DNA from 2 places in the Amycolatopsis sp. MJM2582 genome. Region 1 is predicted to be linked to the other one. Evidence: riboswitches for the same ligand, from Rfam matches in the RefSeq annotation. Region 1 holds a riboswitch; the other holds the start of a gene.
The links. Region 1 has a riboswitch for cobalamin ahead of ED92_RS33750 (prenyltransferase/squalene oxidase repeat-containing protein). Riboswitches for the same ligand answer to the same signal wherever they lie in the genome.
Positions count from the first base shown of each region.

Region 2: it holds a riboswitch for cobalamin, as region 1 does, so the genes downstream of both, metE (5-methyltetrahydropteroyltriglutamate--homocysteine S-methyltransferase) here and ED92_RS33750 (prenyltransferase/squalene oxidase repeat-containing protein) in region 1, are expected to answer to the same signal.

Region 1 is NZ_JPLW01000006.1:583,240-590,624, reverse strand. It holds gene ED92_RS33765 (ABC transporter substrate-binding protein) at 1-418, opposite strand, end outside; gene ED92_RS33760 (hypothetical protein) at 433-993, opposite strand; gene ED92_RS33755 (hypothetical protein) at 990-3,443, opposite strand; cobalamin riboswitch at 3,533-3,599, opposite strand; cobalamin riboswitch at 3,711-3,842, shown strand; gene ED92_RS33750 (prenyltransferase/squalene oxidase repeat-containing protein) at 3,874-4,881, shown strand; gene ED92_RS33745 (LuxR family transcriptional regulator) at 5,290-7,385, opposite strand, start outside.
Region 2 is NZ_JPLW01000005.1:416,899-424,283, reverse strand. It holds gene ED92_RS29800 (ribonucleoside-diphosphate reductase subunit alpha) at 149-3,154, shown strand; gene ED92_RS29795 (ribonucleotide-diphosphate reductase subunit beta) at 3,231-4,307, shown strand; cobalamin riboswitch at 4,509-4,732, shown strand; gene metE (5-methyltetrahydropteroyltriglutamate--homocysteine S-methyltransferase) at 4,831-7,104, shown strand; gene ED92_RS29785 (cytochrome P450) at 7,243-7,385, shown strand, end outside.

The sequences.
Region 1 (7,385 bases):
AGTCGCGGTTCTTGACGCCCCACTGGCTGTAGTCCCAGGCGCAGTTGTTCGAGGCGTGCCAGTAGGACCAGTAGGCCTGAGCCGGCGGCGTGTCGACGCACGGTTCACGGTAGTCACCGCGGCCCGCGACGGGGACGGTTTCGGCCGCGGACGGGCGGTTCTCGACCCGGCAGACGAACGACTCGCCCCAGCGCTGGACCCCGGCGATCTGGAAACCGGCGCCCTTGAGCGCGTCCAGCCCGGTGCCGCGGGTGGTCTGGGGATTGCACCGCACGATGGTCGTGCCGCCGAGCTGCTGGAAGTCGACGACGACGGTGACGCCGGTGGCGTCCTTGCAGAACCCCGGATATCCCTTGCTCTGGTCGACCGCCTGCGCGGACGGCGCCGTGGCGGCGATCAGGAAGATCGCCGCCACCACGGGAAGCACCCTTTTCACGGGATGGCCGGGTTCCTCGGCGTGACGCCGGGCGGCGGGTTGGTGGTCGCGGACTTGTTCAGCGAGAAGGACCAGCCCTCGAAACCACCCGGGACGACGTTGCGGTTGAGGGCGCCCGAGCTGCTGTAGGTCCAGGTGGAACCGGAGCCGTCGGCGTTCCAGTAACCCCAGTACGCGCCCGCGGGCGGGGTGGTGACGCACGCTTCCTTGTAGTTCGGGTTGGCCGTCAGCGGGAGCGTCTCCGTCGCGGACGGGCGTCCTTCCAGACGGCAGACGAAAGCGAGCCCCCAGCGCGCGGTGCCGGCGACCGCGATCCCCGCGTCCTGCAAGGCCTTGATCCCCGTGCGGGCGGTGCCCGGCGTGGCGTTGGGCGAGCAGCGGGTGATCGTCGGCGCGGCCAGCTCCTGGAAGTCGATCACGACCGTGACCCCGGTGCGCGCGTCGGCACCGGTGCAGATCCCGGCGTAGCCCTTGGTGGTGTCGACCGCGTTCGCGGGTGCGGCGGACAGCCCGATCAGTCCGATGAGGACGGTCGTGACGGCGAGCAGTCTCTTCATGGTGTTACCCCCTTTTTCTTGGTGAAACGACGAAGTACGAAGACGAGTGCGATCGCGGTGGAGAGGAACAGCACGGCCAGCCCCGCGATCCCCCAGATCACCCAGGCCGGCTGGTCGTCGGATTGGGCGGCGGCCAGCGCCGGTGTGTCGGTGCCGGCGGTCAGCGGCAGCCGGATCGCGGGTGACAGCGGCGAATCCGCGGCGGTGAGCCAGGACCGGCCCGCGACCCCTTGGGCGGCGGCCGAACTGGTCGGGAAGTCGGTCTCTCCCCCCGCTCCCTTGGCGAATCCGCCGTCGGCCTGGACCAGTTTGCCCAGCGAACGCGCGGTTCCGCTCGCGTCGAGCCCGGCGGTCTGCCGCGCGGCGGCGACGGTCGCGCTGAGCGCGATGTCCACCTCGCCGCCTTCTCCGGTCACCAGGCCCTCGCCGGTGGGCCGGACGCCGAGCGCGTCCACGGCGGAGACGAACGCCGACACGCGCCGCTCGGTCCAGCCGTCCGGCCGCTTGGTCGGCGGCGCGGCGTCCGTGTGCGGACGGGCGACCAGCGCGGTGACCGCGGCGGCCGTCGCGGCGAGGTCGCCGGAACCGCACTCCGCGATGTCGAGGTGCTTCGGGAAGGTCCCGTCCGCGCATTGGCGGGAAAGGAGCAGTTCGACCGCGGGGCCGGGATCGGCGGCGGTGGCGAGCACCGCCCAAACGTGCCGCTCGACCGTCCGATCGGCGTCGGCGAACGATCCGGTGTCGGTGAACTCCCCGTCGGCACCGCGCAGTTTCAGCAGATCGGCGCGCAAGGGCCCGGCGACGTCCGACTTCGCGAATTCGGCGACCAGCACGAGTTTCGCGAGCGGTTCGGCGTACGACGCCTCGCCCTGTTCATACGGCGCTCCGTGGGCGTAGGCCTGCACGGCTTCCGGCTTCAGCAGGAACTGCGAAGCGCGGGCGACCGCGTCCGGCTGCTGGTCCAACGCCCGCAAGGCCAGCACCACGTCGGCGGTGGCGTCGTAGTCGACGTAGGTCTTGCCGTCCTCGGTGACCTCGACGTGGTCGCCGCCGACGAGCCGGTTCGTCAGGTAGGCCCCGAGGCGGACGGCCGGGGGCGCGGTGGCCGGGGCGGGGGTCGCCGCCACCGTCGACACCCGGGCGCCGGTGGACGCCCTGGGCGTGACGAATTTCTTGGGTTTCGGCGGTGTGCTCTCCGGCTTGTGCGGCTGCGTCACAGGAGCCGGGGTTTCCGGGACGCCGGTGGCCGGCGGCAGGACTTCGCCCTTCGCGAGCGAGTGGAAACCGATCTGTGACAACCCGAGCGAAGCCTGGGCACTCGCGCGGATCCAGGTGTCGACGCCGCTGATGCCGGAGGAACGCGCGGCCTCGTAGGAAACCGGGTCGTAGGCGATGGCGCCGAGTTCGCCCGCGAGCTTGTTCCCGGCGTCGGACGCGGCGTTCGCCTGCGCGGATTTGAGGTACCGCACGCCTTTGTCCACCGCCGCGTCCGCGCCACCGGCGTCGGCGAGCGCCTGGACGATCAGGCCGGTGCTGTTGGTGTTCGGCGCTTCGGTGCCGACGCCGCCACCCCAGCCGCCGCCGGGTGTCTGGTTCGCCTTGAGCCAGGAGACGGTCTTGGCGATCGGGGCGTCGAGGCCTGCAGCGCCCGCCTTCTTCGCGGCCAGCATCGCCGAAAGGGCGAGCCCGGTGGCGTCACCGTCGGTCGGGGAAAGGCCGAGCGGTTTGCCCTCTTCGCAGGTCGAGACCTTGCGGCCGTCCGGGGTGACGTGGTCGCCGGTCTCCTTGGTCGGGATGTAGGAGAAGAGGACGCGGAAGTAGCCCTCGGAACACTGCTGGGTCAACAGCCTGTCGATGGCGATCCGGTCGTTCTCTCCCGCCACGGCGAGCCCGATCACGCCGAGCGCCTGGCCGAACATGTTCGCGTTGTTGCTGACCGCGTCGGCGAGAGCGGGATCCTTGGCGTAATCGCTGACCCGGCCCTTGTCGGGGCCCTTGCGCATGATGGCCGCATGGGTTTCGGCGACCAGGTCGTAGCCGTCGAAGGCCCGGGGATTCCGGCCGGACACCTGGGCGGCGACCAGCGTCTTCGCCACAGCACCGCCGACGATGATCTGGTCGTAGCCCGCGCCGGGAGCGAGCCCGTCCCAGGTGAAGTAGTCGGTGGCGTGGCCCTGGTCGTCGAGGAACTTCACGATCGGCTCGGCCCGCGCGCCTTCGCCCGCGGCGTACAGCGCGAAGAGCACGTCGAGCATCAGGCCGTGGTCGGGCAGTGAGCCGCCGCTGGGGTTGTCGAGTGTGCCGTCCGGCTTCAGCTTCGTCGCGAGCCAGCGGGCATTCGCCTTCGCGGCACCGGGATCGTTCGCCGCCGTCGCCGTCCCGCTGAGCGGTGCGGCGATCATGGCGACGATGACGGCGAACGCCGACGCGGCCAGGTACCCGCGGCGCATGACTCCTCCTTGCGGCATGGCGGAGGACAAGGCGGGACGCCGCAGTCACCCCTGTTTATCGCGACAGTGGTTCGTTCGTCCGCCCGTTCGGTATCCCGGCTCGCCCTGCGAAGGGCCCACGGTTGCGCGACAGCGCCGGATTTCGACCGGCTTCCCCGTCACGGGCGGCGGTGTTCTGTTGTCGAGCCAGCCGAGGTTAACACCCGTTCACCTCAGGCAGGTACCGCTGACCAGGTCGGTTGCCAGGATCACATCGGCACCCGGCGGTATCCCGCACCCGACCGGGGTGAGAGTCTTCTCGCGCGGTCGTGGGGGAAGTCCGGTGAGAGTCCGGCGCTGTCCCGCAACGGTATGCCTTCCAGGCGAGCCCGGTCACCCACGTCGCGCGATGTCACCGACTCCTGTCGTGGAAATGCGGGAAAGGGTTCTCATGAGACGTTTGGTTTTCGCTGTCGCGCTGCTGTGCGGCATCGGGCTGGTCACCGCTCCGGCGGCGGCCGCGGCCACCCACAACAAGACCGACGCCGCCGCGGGCTGGCTCGCCAGGCAGATGACCGACGGCGAACGGTTCGAGGCCGACTTCGGCGGCCAGAAGTTCCCCGATCAGGGCCTGACGATCGACGCGATCTTCGCGTTCGCCGCGGCCGGCGTGTCGGACACGAACGCGGGCAAGGCGATCGCCTGGCTCGCGAAGCCGGAGATCACCACCGGCTACGTCGGGAGCGGCACCGAGGCCTACGCGGGCGCGCACGCCAAACTGATGCTGGCCGCGCAGATCCGGGGCAAGGACCCGGCGTCGTTCGGCGGCGTCGACCTGAAGGCGGGCCTGCTTTCGCTGCTCACACCGTCCGGCCGGTTCTCCGACCGATCCGAGTACGGCGACTACTCCAATGCCCTTTCGCAGTCGCTCGCCCTGCTGGCACTGGACCGCACCCCTGGCGGCGCCCCGGCGTCGGCCGTGACGTTCCTCGCGGGCACCCAGTGCGCGGACGGCGGTTTCCCGCAGAACTTCGGCGAAGCGACGTGCACGAGCGACGTCGACGCGACCGCGACGGTCGTCCAGGCCTTGCGTGCCACCGGTGACCCGGTGAACGCCCGCGAGGGCATCTCGTGGCTGGTCACGAAGCAGCACGCGAACGGCGGCTTCGGCTTCGGCACGAACGCGCCCAACGCCAACAGCACCGGCCTCGCCGCGGAAGCGCTGGCCAGTCACCGTCCCGCCGCCGCGGCCAAGGCGCGGGAATTCCTGCGCTCGCTGCAGACCGGCTGCGCCGGCGCCGAGGCGGATCGCGGCGCGATCGCCTACGACGCCACCGGTCTGAACCCGGCGACCGCCCCGCGCGCGACCGCGCAGGCGATCCTCGGTCTGGCCAGGGTTCCGCTGAGCGACCTGCACGGCGGTGGCCGTCCGCAGGCACCGGTCCTCGCCTGCCCGTGACGTGAGCTCGTCAGGGGGGCGCGCCTCCCTCAGCCTGTCCAAAAAGGACGCTCACTGCGATTAGAGTGTCCGCTTTGCGCAGTTTCGTCCGGGGGTCGTGAGTGGCAATGGTCGTTCTAACCCTCTTTACCACTCACGACTCCCCACGAAACCGGACTTACCGACACAAAGCAGGCGCATGCTGCCCGGAAAGTGACCACTGTGGACACCAAGCCCCAGCCGGCACAACGCGCCACCCTCCTGGGTCTCTCAAGGAGGCCTTCACGGACTGGGCACATATGGCGCGGCGTGTGCGAAGGCGTGACTCCCGTGATCAGGGACGTATTTCGCGTGATTGAAGGCGGAACTCGCGAGTTCCGGCTCCAATCACGCGAGTCGCGCCTCTGAGCACGCGAGTCACGGGCAGCGTCACTCGCCGGCGGCGACGCGGCGCGCGAGTTCCACGCGGGACCGCACTCCCAGTGCGGTGAAGATGTTCCGCAGGTGGTGGTCCACCGTCCGGTGGCTGATCACCAGCCGCCGCGCGATCTCCTTGTTCGTCTCCCCCGCCGCCACCAGGCGGGTGATGGCGTCCTGCTGCGGCGTGAGGCCGGCGAGCGATCGGTGCGGAGCGTCGACGGTCTCGCCCGCCGCCCGCAACCCGGCTCGGGCCCGTTCGGCGAACCGGGTCGCGCCGACGTTTTCGAAGCCGCGCAAGGCATCGCGGAACTGGTCGCGGGCGTCACGGGTCCGGCGATGCCGTCGCAGCAAGGTGGCGTACGCGAACCTGGTCCTGGCGAGTTCCACCGCGCCGCCCGCCCGCCGATGCGCCTCGATGGCCGACTGGAAATGTCGTTCCGCCACACCGGGATCCGACGCCATCAGCGCGTGACAGCGGTGGCTCAACGCGAGCCAGCAGGGTTCCGCCCCGGCCAGGGTCCAGCGGTCGAACACCTCCAGCGCGGCACGGGCGCGTTCGGGACGTCCGGCGCAGACGGCCGCCTCGACGAGTTGCGGTGTGGCCAGCACGCGGATCACCGGCTGGTCGCCGGAGACGCCCGAAGCGAGATCTTCGAGCCTGCTCAGCGCGTCGTCGGGCCGGTCCTCGGCCAGGTCCAGGCAGGCGTACGCCCACGCGGCGACGGCGGCGGGCCTGCCGAGGCCGCGTTCGGCGATGCCCTCGGCCGCCTCGTCCAGTTCCGGCGCGCGGTCGCCGAGGAGCGCGGCGGCCAGCCCCAGCAGCGTCAGGTGCTCCATCCGCAGGTTGTGGGGCGCGCGCAGGCCGTCGCGGGACGCCGCCCGCGCACACGGGATCCGGTCGAGCGCGATGGCCGAAAGCGCGAGGTAGACCAGCGCCCACGGCAGTTCCGCGTGGCGTTTGCCGAGTCGTGCGCGGCTCACCGCGGCCGCCGCGTACTCGTGTGCCTGTTCGGCATGCCCGCGGGCGAAGGCCGCTTCGGCGGCCCAGACGGCTCCGGCGACGTCGGTGTCGGCCATCCCCTTGGCGACGGCTTCCTCCAGCGGGACGACGGCGGCGTCGTGCCGTCCGGCGTAAACCGACGTCAAACCCCGGAAATGCGCGAACGCCAGCCCTTCTCCGGCCGGGACCGTCCGTGCCAAAGCCCGGTAGCCACCCAGATCGCCGCCGAGTCTCCGTGCCTCGCCCGCCAGCAGGAGCGCGGCGGCCGGATCGGGTAACAGCCGCGCCGCCGTGCCGAGTTCGTGGGTGGCGACGGCGGGATCGCCGTCGCGCAGCTCTATTTCCCCGTGCAGCAACGCGACCGCGCCCGGTTCGGCCTCGACCCTGGACAGCAACAAGCGCGCCCACCCCGGTCTGCCCGCCTGCCAGGCCGCGTCCGCCGCCGCCAGCAGCCGGGCCGCCCGCACGCCTGGATCGGCGGTCAGCGCGGCGGCACGTTCGAGATGCCGTGCCGCCGCCGCGTGATCCATCGCGGGTGCCGCGGCGAGCGCGTCCGCGAGCGGCTCGGACGGCGTGGCCGTCGCCATCGCGCGATGCCAGAGCGCGTCCGGCCCCTCCTCGACCGAGGCGAGCCGCGCGTGCGCCGCCCGCCGGTCGGCCGGTGACGCCGACGCGTACCAAGTCGCCTTCCGCGCGGAAAAGTCCATACAGGTGCCGAGAAAACGCAGACGCTCGTCGCGCGGCATCGCCTCGAGCTCGGCCGTGTACCGAGGCAGGCGCTCCCGCAGGATCGGTGAAACCGGCTCGCGTCCGACCGCCTGCGCGGACGTCAGCGACGCCGCCAGTGCGACCAGATCGGCGGGATTCCCGTCGCCCAGTTCGACCAGCTGCGGGCGTACCCCGGCCGGCACGCCACGGTCGCGCAGCACTTGATCGGCGGCGGATTCGCTCAACGGTGGCAGCTCGACGGAGTCGAACTCGTCCGACCCGGATCGCGACGCGAGCACCATCCCGACCGGCGCGCCCGCCAACCGCCGGGCGGCGAAACCCAGCGCCGCCAAGGATTCCTGGTCGACCCAGTGCGCGTCGTCGACCCAGCAGATCG
Region 2 (7,385 bases), on a different contig from region 1:
TCCGACCCCTACATGTAGTCTCTGGGAACCGGCACCGCCCAGCGACGGGGAGACCGCTCGGGAGCGGTGGTCGGACAGCTTTGTGAACGTGCAGCGCACGGCCTTGTGAGGCCTTGTGGTGCTTCAACGCGCCCTTTTGGAGACATGCATGTCAGTGGAAACCGGTCAGCGGCCGCCCTCGTCCTCGGACACCACGCCCGCGACCGTGCGAGTCATCCGGCGGGACGGCAGCGTGTCCCCCTTCGACGCGAACAAGATCTCGGTCGCGGTGACCAAGGCCTTCCTCGCCGTCGAGGGCGGCGACGCGGCCGCTTCGTCGCGGATCCACCACCTGGTCAAGGAACTGACCGAGCAGATCGAGACCACCCTGCTCCGCCACGCCGGTCCCGAGACCGCGCTGCACATCGAGCAGATCCAGGACATCGTCGAGCTCGCGCTCATGCGCGGCGAGCACCACAAGGTCGCCCGCGCGTACGTCCTGTACCGCGAGGAGCGCGCGAAGGCCCGCGAGGCCGAGAAGCCCGCGTCGTCCGACGTCGCCATCAGCGTCAAGGCGGCCGACGGCTCGCTCCGCCCGCTCGACTGGGCCCGCGTCTCGCACGTCGTCGGCGAGGCCGTCGCCGGTCTCGAGGACGTCTCGGCGGAGCCGGTGCTGGCCGAGGCCAAGCGCAACCTCTACGACGGCATCAGCGCCGACGAGCTCGCCCTCGCGCAGATCATGGCCGCGCGCGTGCTCGTCGAGCAGGAGCCGAACTACTCCTACGTCAGCGCCCGGCTGCTCGCGGACAAGCTTCGCGGCGAAGCGCTCAGCTACCTCGCGGGCGTGCCGCAGCAGGCCAGCCAGGACGAGATGACCACCCGGTACCCGCAGTACTTCCGGGACTACCTCAAGCGCGCCATCGAGCTTGAGCTGGTCAACCCCGAGCTGCAGGCCTTCGACCTGGACAAGATCACGGCGGCCATCCGCGCCGAGCGCGACCTCGACTTCGGCTTCCTCGGCCTGCAGACGCTGTACGACCGGTACTTCCAGCACCACGACGGGGTTCGATTCGAGCTGCCGCAGGCGTTCTTCATGCGCGTCGCGATGGGCCTGGCGATCCGCGAGGACGACCGTGAGGCTCGTGCCATCGAGTTCTACGAGCTGCTCTCGACGTTCCACTTCATGGCGTCCACCCCGACGCTGTTCAACTCGGGCACCACGCGCCCGCAGCTGTCGTCCTGCTTCCTGACCACGGTCGACGACGACCTGGACTCGATCTTCCAGGCGTACAAGAACAACGCGCTGCTGGCGAAGTACTCGGGCGGTCTCGGCAACGACTGGACCCCGGTCCGCGGCCTCGGCGCGCACATCAAGGGCACCAACGGCCAGTCGCAGGGTGTCGTGCCGTTCCTCAAGATCGCCAACGACACCGCGGTCGCGGTGAATCAGGGCGGCAAGCGCAAGGGCGCGGCCTGCGCGTACCTCGAGACCTGGCACGTGGACATCGAGGAATTCCTCGACCTGCGCAAGAACACCGGTGACGACCGTCGTCGTACGCACGACATGAACACCGCGAACTGGGTGCCGGACGAGTTCCTGCGCCGGGTCGAGGCCGACGCGCAGTGGACGCTGTTCTCGCCGAACGAGACCCCGGACCTGCACGACCTCTACGGCAACGCGTTCGCCGAGCGCTACCGCGAGTACGAGGCCGCCGCCGAACGCGGTGAGCTGAAGGTGTTCCGCAAGGTCCGCGCGGTCGACCTGTGGCGCCGCATGCTGACCATGCTGTTCGAGACCGGCCACCCGTGGATCACCTTCAAGGACCCGTGCAACCTGCGTTCGCCGCAGCAGCACGTGGGTGTCGTGCACTCGTCCAACCTGTGCACCGAGATCACCCTGAACACCACCACCGACGAGGTCGCGGTCTGCAACCTCGGCTCGGTGAACCTGCTCAAGCACGTCACCCCCGAGGGCCTGGACACCAAGCGCCTCGAGAAGACCGTGCGCACCGCGGTCCGCATGCTCGACAACGTGATCGACATCAACTTCTACACGATCCCGGAGGCGCGCCGCTCCAACCTGCGCCACCGCCCGATCGGGCTGGGCCTGATGGGCTTCCAGGACGCGCTGTTCGAGATCGGTGTCCCGCTGTCCTCGGACGAGGCCGTGCAGTTCGCGGACACCAGCATGGAGCACATCAGCTACTACGCGATCTCGGCGTCGACCGACCTCGCGGAGGAGCGCGGCCAGTACCAGACGTTCGAGGGTTCCTTGTGGAGCAAGGGAATCCTGCCGATCGACTCGATGCAGCTCTTGATCGACGCGCGCCAGGGCGACGCGCTCGACGTCGACACCTCGTCCACTTTGGACTGGGCGCCGCTGCGTGAGCGGGTCAAGACCGTCGGCATGCGCAACTCCAACGTGATGGCGATCGCGCCGACCGCGACGATCTCCAACATCTGCGGCGTCGGGCAGTCGATCGAGCCGCTGTTCCAGAACCTGTTCGTCAAGTCGAACATGTCCGGCGACTTCACCGTGGTGAACCCGCACCTGGTCCGCTCGCTCAAGGAGCGCGGGCTGTGGGACGAGGTCATGGTGTCGGACCTGAAGTACTTCGACGGCAGCCTCGGCCAGATCGACCGCGTGCCGGACGACCTGAAGGCGCTGTACGCGACCGCGTTCGAGATCGAGTCCAAGTGGCTGGTGGACGCCGGTTCGCGGCGCCAGAAGTGGATCGACCAGGCCCAGTCGCTGAACCTGTACATCGCGGCGCCCAGCGGCCGCAAGCTCGACGAGCTGTACCGCTACGCCTGGCACAAGGGCCTCAAGACCACGTACTACCTGCGGGCCCGGTCCGCGACGCACGTGGAGAAGAGCACCCTGCGCGGCACCGACGGCAAGCTGAACGCGGTTTCGGCCACCCCGGCCCCCGCCGCACCCGCTTCGCCGAAGCCCGCCGCCGCCCCGGCTCCCGCCGCTTCGCCCGCGCCGTCGGCTTCCGCCGCGGTGTCGCCGTCGCCGGCCGCCGCGGTCCCGGCGGCCTCGGTCCCGGCCGCGGTTCCCGCCGCCAAGCCGGAGCCGAAGGAGATGCCGAAGGTCTCGGACGTCGACTTCGTCGCCACCGAAGGCGCCGCCTGCCGGATCGACGACCCCGACTGCGAAGCCTGCCAGTAAGACATCGTCGTGAGTGGCGATTCGGGTTCTAACCCGAATCGCCACTCACGACCCCCGACTCGTGAAGTGAGCCTCCATGACCACCTTTGACGCCTCCGCCGACGCCACGGGCCTCGGTGAGATCGAAGTCGGCGCCGCCCGCATCAACGTCGACGACAAGCGGATGATCAACGCCCGCGCCGACGTCAACCAGCTGCTGCCGATGAAGTACACCTGGGCGTGGGAGAAGTACCTCGCCGGCTGCAACAACCACTGGATGCCGACCGAGGTCGCCATGCAGGCCGACATCGCGCTGTGGAAGTCGCCCGACGGCCTCACCGAGGACGAGCGCACCATGCTCAAGCGCAACCTCGGCTTCTTCGCCACCGCGGAATCGCTGGTGGCCAACAACATCGTGCTCGCGGTGTACCGGCAGATCACCAACCCCGAATGCCGCCAGTACCTGCTGCGCCAGGCGTTCGAAGAGGCCGTGCACACGCACACCTTCCAGTACATCTGCGAAAGCCTCGGCCTGGTCGAGGGCGAGCTGTTCAACATGTACCGCGAGGTCCCGTCCATTTCGGACAAGGACGCGTGGGCGCTGAAGTACACGCAGAACCTGGAGAACCCGGACTTCGAGACCGGCACCCCGGAAGCCGACCAGAACTTCCTGCGTGACCTCGTCGCGTTCTACGTGATCTTCGAGGGCATGTGGTTCTACACCGGTTTCGCGCAGATCCTCTCGCTCGGCCGCCGGAACAAGATGATCGGTATCGCCGAGCAGTACCAGTACATCCTGCGCGACGAGTCGATCCACCTGAACTTCGGCATCGACTGCATCAACCAGATCAAGATCGAGAACCCGCACCTGTGGACCGAGGAGTTCCAGGCGGAGATCCGGACGATGCTGACCGAGGCGTGCGAACTCGAGGTCGCCTACGCCCGCGACACCATGCCGCGCGGCATGCTCGGGCTCTCGGCCGAGCTGATCGAGCAGTACATGCACTTCATCACCGACCGGCGGGCGCAGCAGATCGGCCTCGCGCCGATCTTCGGCGAGACCGAGAACCCGTTCCCGTGGATGTCGGAGGCGATGGACCTCAAGAAGGAGAAGAACTTCTTCGAGACCCGCGTCATCGAGTACCAGTCGGGCGGAGCCCTCGACTGGGACTGATCCCGAACTCGTAACTCGCGTGATCAGACACGTAACTCGCGTGATTGAACGGCGAAGTCGCGTGACCAGACGGACGACACGCCGGGCGGCCTCCGCCCGGCGTGTTCCGTCTCCAGACACGCGAGTTCGCCGTTCAATCACGCGAGTCGTCCCTCTGATCACGTGAGTTACGCCTCCAGTCACGCGAGACGCGGATTCGGTACGCTCCGGAGTGCTACTGGTTCGCCCGGCCTCCCAGGCCGGTCGAGGTAACAGGGAACCCGGTGCGAATCCGGGACTGCCCCGCAGCGGTATGTGGGAACGAAAGCCGTCACCGTGCGAGACACGGTAAAGCACTGGGACATGGCGCCCCGGGAAGCGACGGCCGGTAGGAGCGAGCGAGTCGCCCACGAGTCCGAAGACCTGCCCGTGGTACGCGCGCCGACGGCGTGCGTGAGTCCGGGCCTCGTGGGATGGGCACGACCGAACGGCGGTCACTCCTGCGCGCTCCGGGCTCCGACGACAAGCTCGCGAGGAGAGAGCTGTGACCGAAATCGGCACGACAGTGCTGGGCTACCCCCGGATCGGACCGGACCGGGAACTCAAGCGTTCGCTCGAACGCTACTGGGCGGGCAAGATCGGCGAAGCCGAACTGCTCGGCACCGGCCGCGCGCTGCGCACCCGCGCCTGGCGGGAACTCAAGGACGCGGGACTGGATTCCGTCCCCTCCAACACGTTCTCCCATTACGACCAGGTGCTCGACACCACGGAGCTGTTCGGAGCGCTGCCGGAGCGCTTCACCACGCTCGGCCTCTCGCCGCTCGACACCTACTTCGCCGCCGCGCGCGGGGTGCAGGACGCGCCGGCGATGGAGATGACGAAGTGGTTCGACACGAACTACCACTACATCGTCCCCGAACTCGGCCCGGAAACGACGTTCTCGCTCACCGGCACCAAACCGCTCGACGAGTACCGCGAAGCCCGCGCGATCGGCGTCGAGACCCGGCCGGTGCTGGTGGGCCCGGTGACGTTCCTGCTGCTCGCGAAGCCGGCCGAGACGGCTCCGGAGGGCTTCCGCCCGCTGGAGCTGCTCGACAACCTTCTCGACGGCTACGTCGAACTACTTCGCCGTCTGCACGACGAAGGCGTCGAGTGGGTCCAGTTCGACGAGCCCGCCTTCGCCGCGGACCGCAGCGAACGGGAGCTCAACGCGCTCATCCGCGCCTACCACCGGCTCGCGAAGGAGACCGCGCGGCCGAAGATCCTGGTCGCCGGGTACTTCGGCGGGCTCGGCCGCGGACTCGGCGTACTCGCCCGCTCCCCGATCGACGCCATCGCCGTCGATCTCGTCTCCGATGAGTCCTTTGTGGACGCCGTCGCCTCCGAGCCCGCCTTGCGGGACAAGGAGGTCCTGGCCGGTGTCGTGGACGGGCGCAACGTCTGGCGCACGGATCCGACCCGCGCGCTCAGCCGGGCGGCGACGTTGCTGGGCACCGCGAAGTCGGTCAGCGTGTCGACGTCCTGTTCGCTGCTGCACGTGCCCTACGACGTCGAACGGGAGGACGGGCTTCACCCGCGGCTGAAGGGCTGGCTCGCTTTCGCCAGGCAGAAGGTCGACGAGGTCGTCCTGCTCGGGCGCGCGTTGAAGGAAGAGGGTGTCGACCTCTCCGCCGCCCGCGCCGCCGCTGCGGATCGCGCGACGGCGGCCGATCTGGCCGACAGCGGGGTCCGTGCCCGGCTGGAGGCGCTGCGGCCGGAGGACACCGTCCGCTCCCCCTACGCCCGGCGCGCGGCCGCTCAGCAGGCCGCGTTGAAGCTGCCGCCGTTGCCGAGTACGACGATCGGCTCCTTCCCGCAGACCACCGAAGTCCGGAAGGCGCGGGCGGCGCACAAGGCGGGTTCGCTGGACGACGCGGGCTACGAAGCCGCGATGAAGGCCGAGATCGAGCGCGTCGTCCGGCTGCAGGAGGACCTCGGCCTCGACGTGCTGGTGCACGGTGAGCCCGAACGCAACGACATGGTGCAGTACTTCGCCGAGCGGCTGGCCGGGTTCGCGGCCACCGACTTCGGCTGGGTGCAGTCCTACGGTTCGCGGTGCGTCCGGCCGCCGATCCTGTACGGCGACGTCTCGCGTCCGGAGCCGATGACCGTCGAGTGGGCGCGCTACGCGCAGGGGCTGACCGGCAAACCCGTCAAGGGCATGCTGACCGGACCGGTGACGATCCTGGCGTGGTCGTTCGTCCGCGACGATCAGCCGCTGGGCGAGACCGCCCGTCAGGTGGCGCTGGCCATCCGCGACGAGGTGCACGACCTGCAGCAGGCGGGCATCCGCGTCATCCAGGTGGACGAGCCGGCGTTGCGGGAGCTGCTCCCCCTGCGCGCGGCGGCGCACGAGGCGTACTTCGCGTGGGCGGTTTCGTCGTTCCGGCTGGCGACTTCCGGGATCGACGACGCCACTCAGATCCACACGCATATGTGCTATTCGGAATTCGGTGAGGTGGTCAAGGCGATCGACGCGCTCGACGCCGACGTCACCAGCATCGAGGCCGCGCGGTCGAAGATGGAGGTCGTCACCGATCTCGGCGCGGCGGGCTTCGGCCGCGGCGTCGGGCCGGGTGTCTACGACATCCACTCGCCGCGTGTCCCCGGCGTGGACGAGGTCAGCGGCCTGCTGCGGACCGCCGTCGGCGCCGTGCCCGCGGAGCGGATCTGGGTCAACCCGGACTGCGGCCTGAAGACCCGCGGCTACGCCGAGGTCGAACCGGCCCTGCGGAACCTCGTCACGGCCGCGCACACGGTCCGCTCCGAACTGGCCTGACCGGTCCGTGAAGGCCTCCTTGAGGGCCCCTGGGTCCCTCAAGGAGGCCTTCACGGAACTTCCATCGAGGTATTGTCAACGCGTCAATAAGGGTGCGATGGTGGAGCGGTAACCGGTCTCAGCGGGGAGATGGTCACCATGGCGAACGCCGTCGAAAAGGTCACCGGGGCGCTGCGCGAGCGGGTTCCGCCGCTCACCTCGATCCCCCTGCCGCGTTCGGTCGACCAGCGCTGGCTCGGCGCGACCTGGCCGGTCCGCGAACTCGCGCCCGCCCCGCCGGG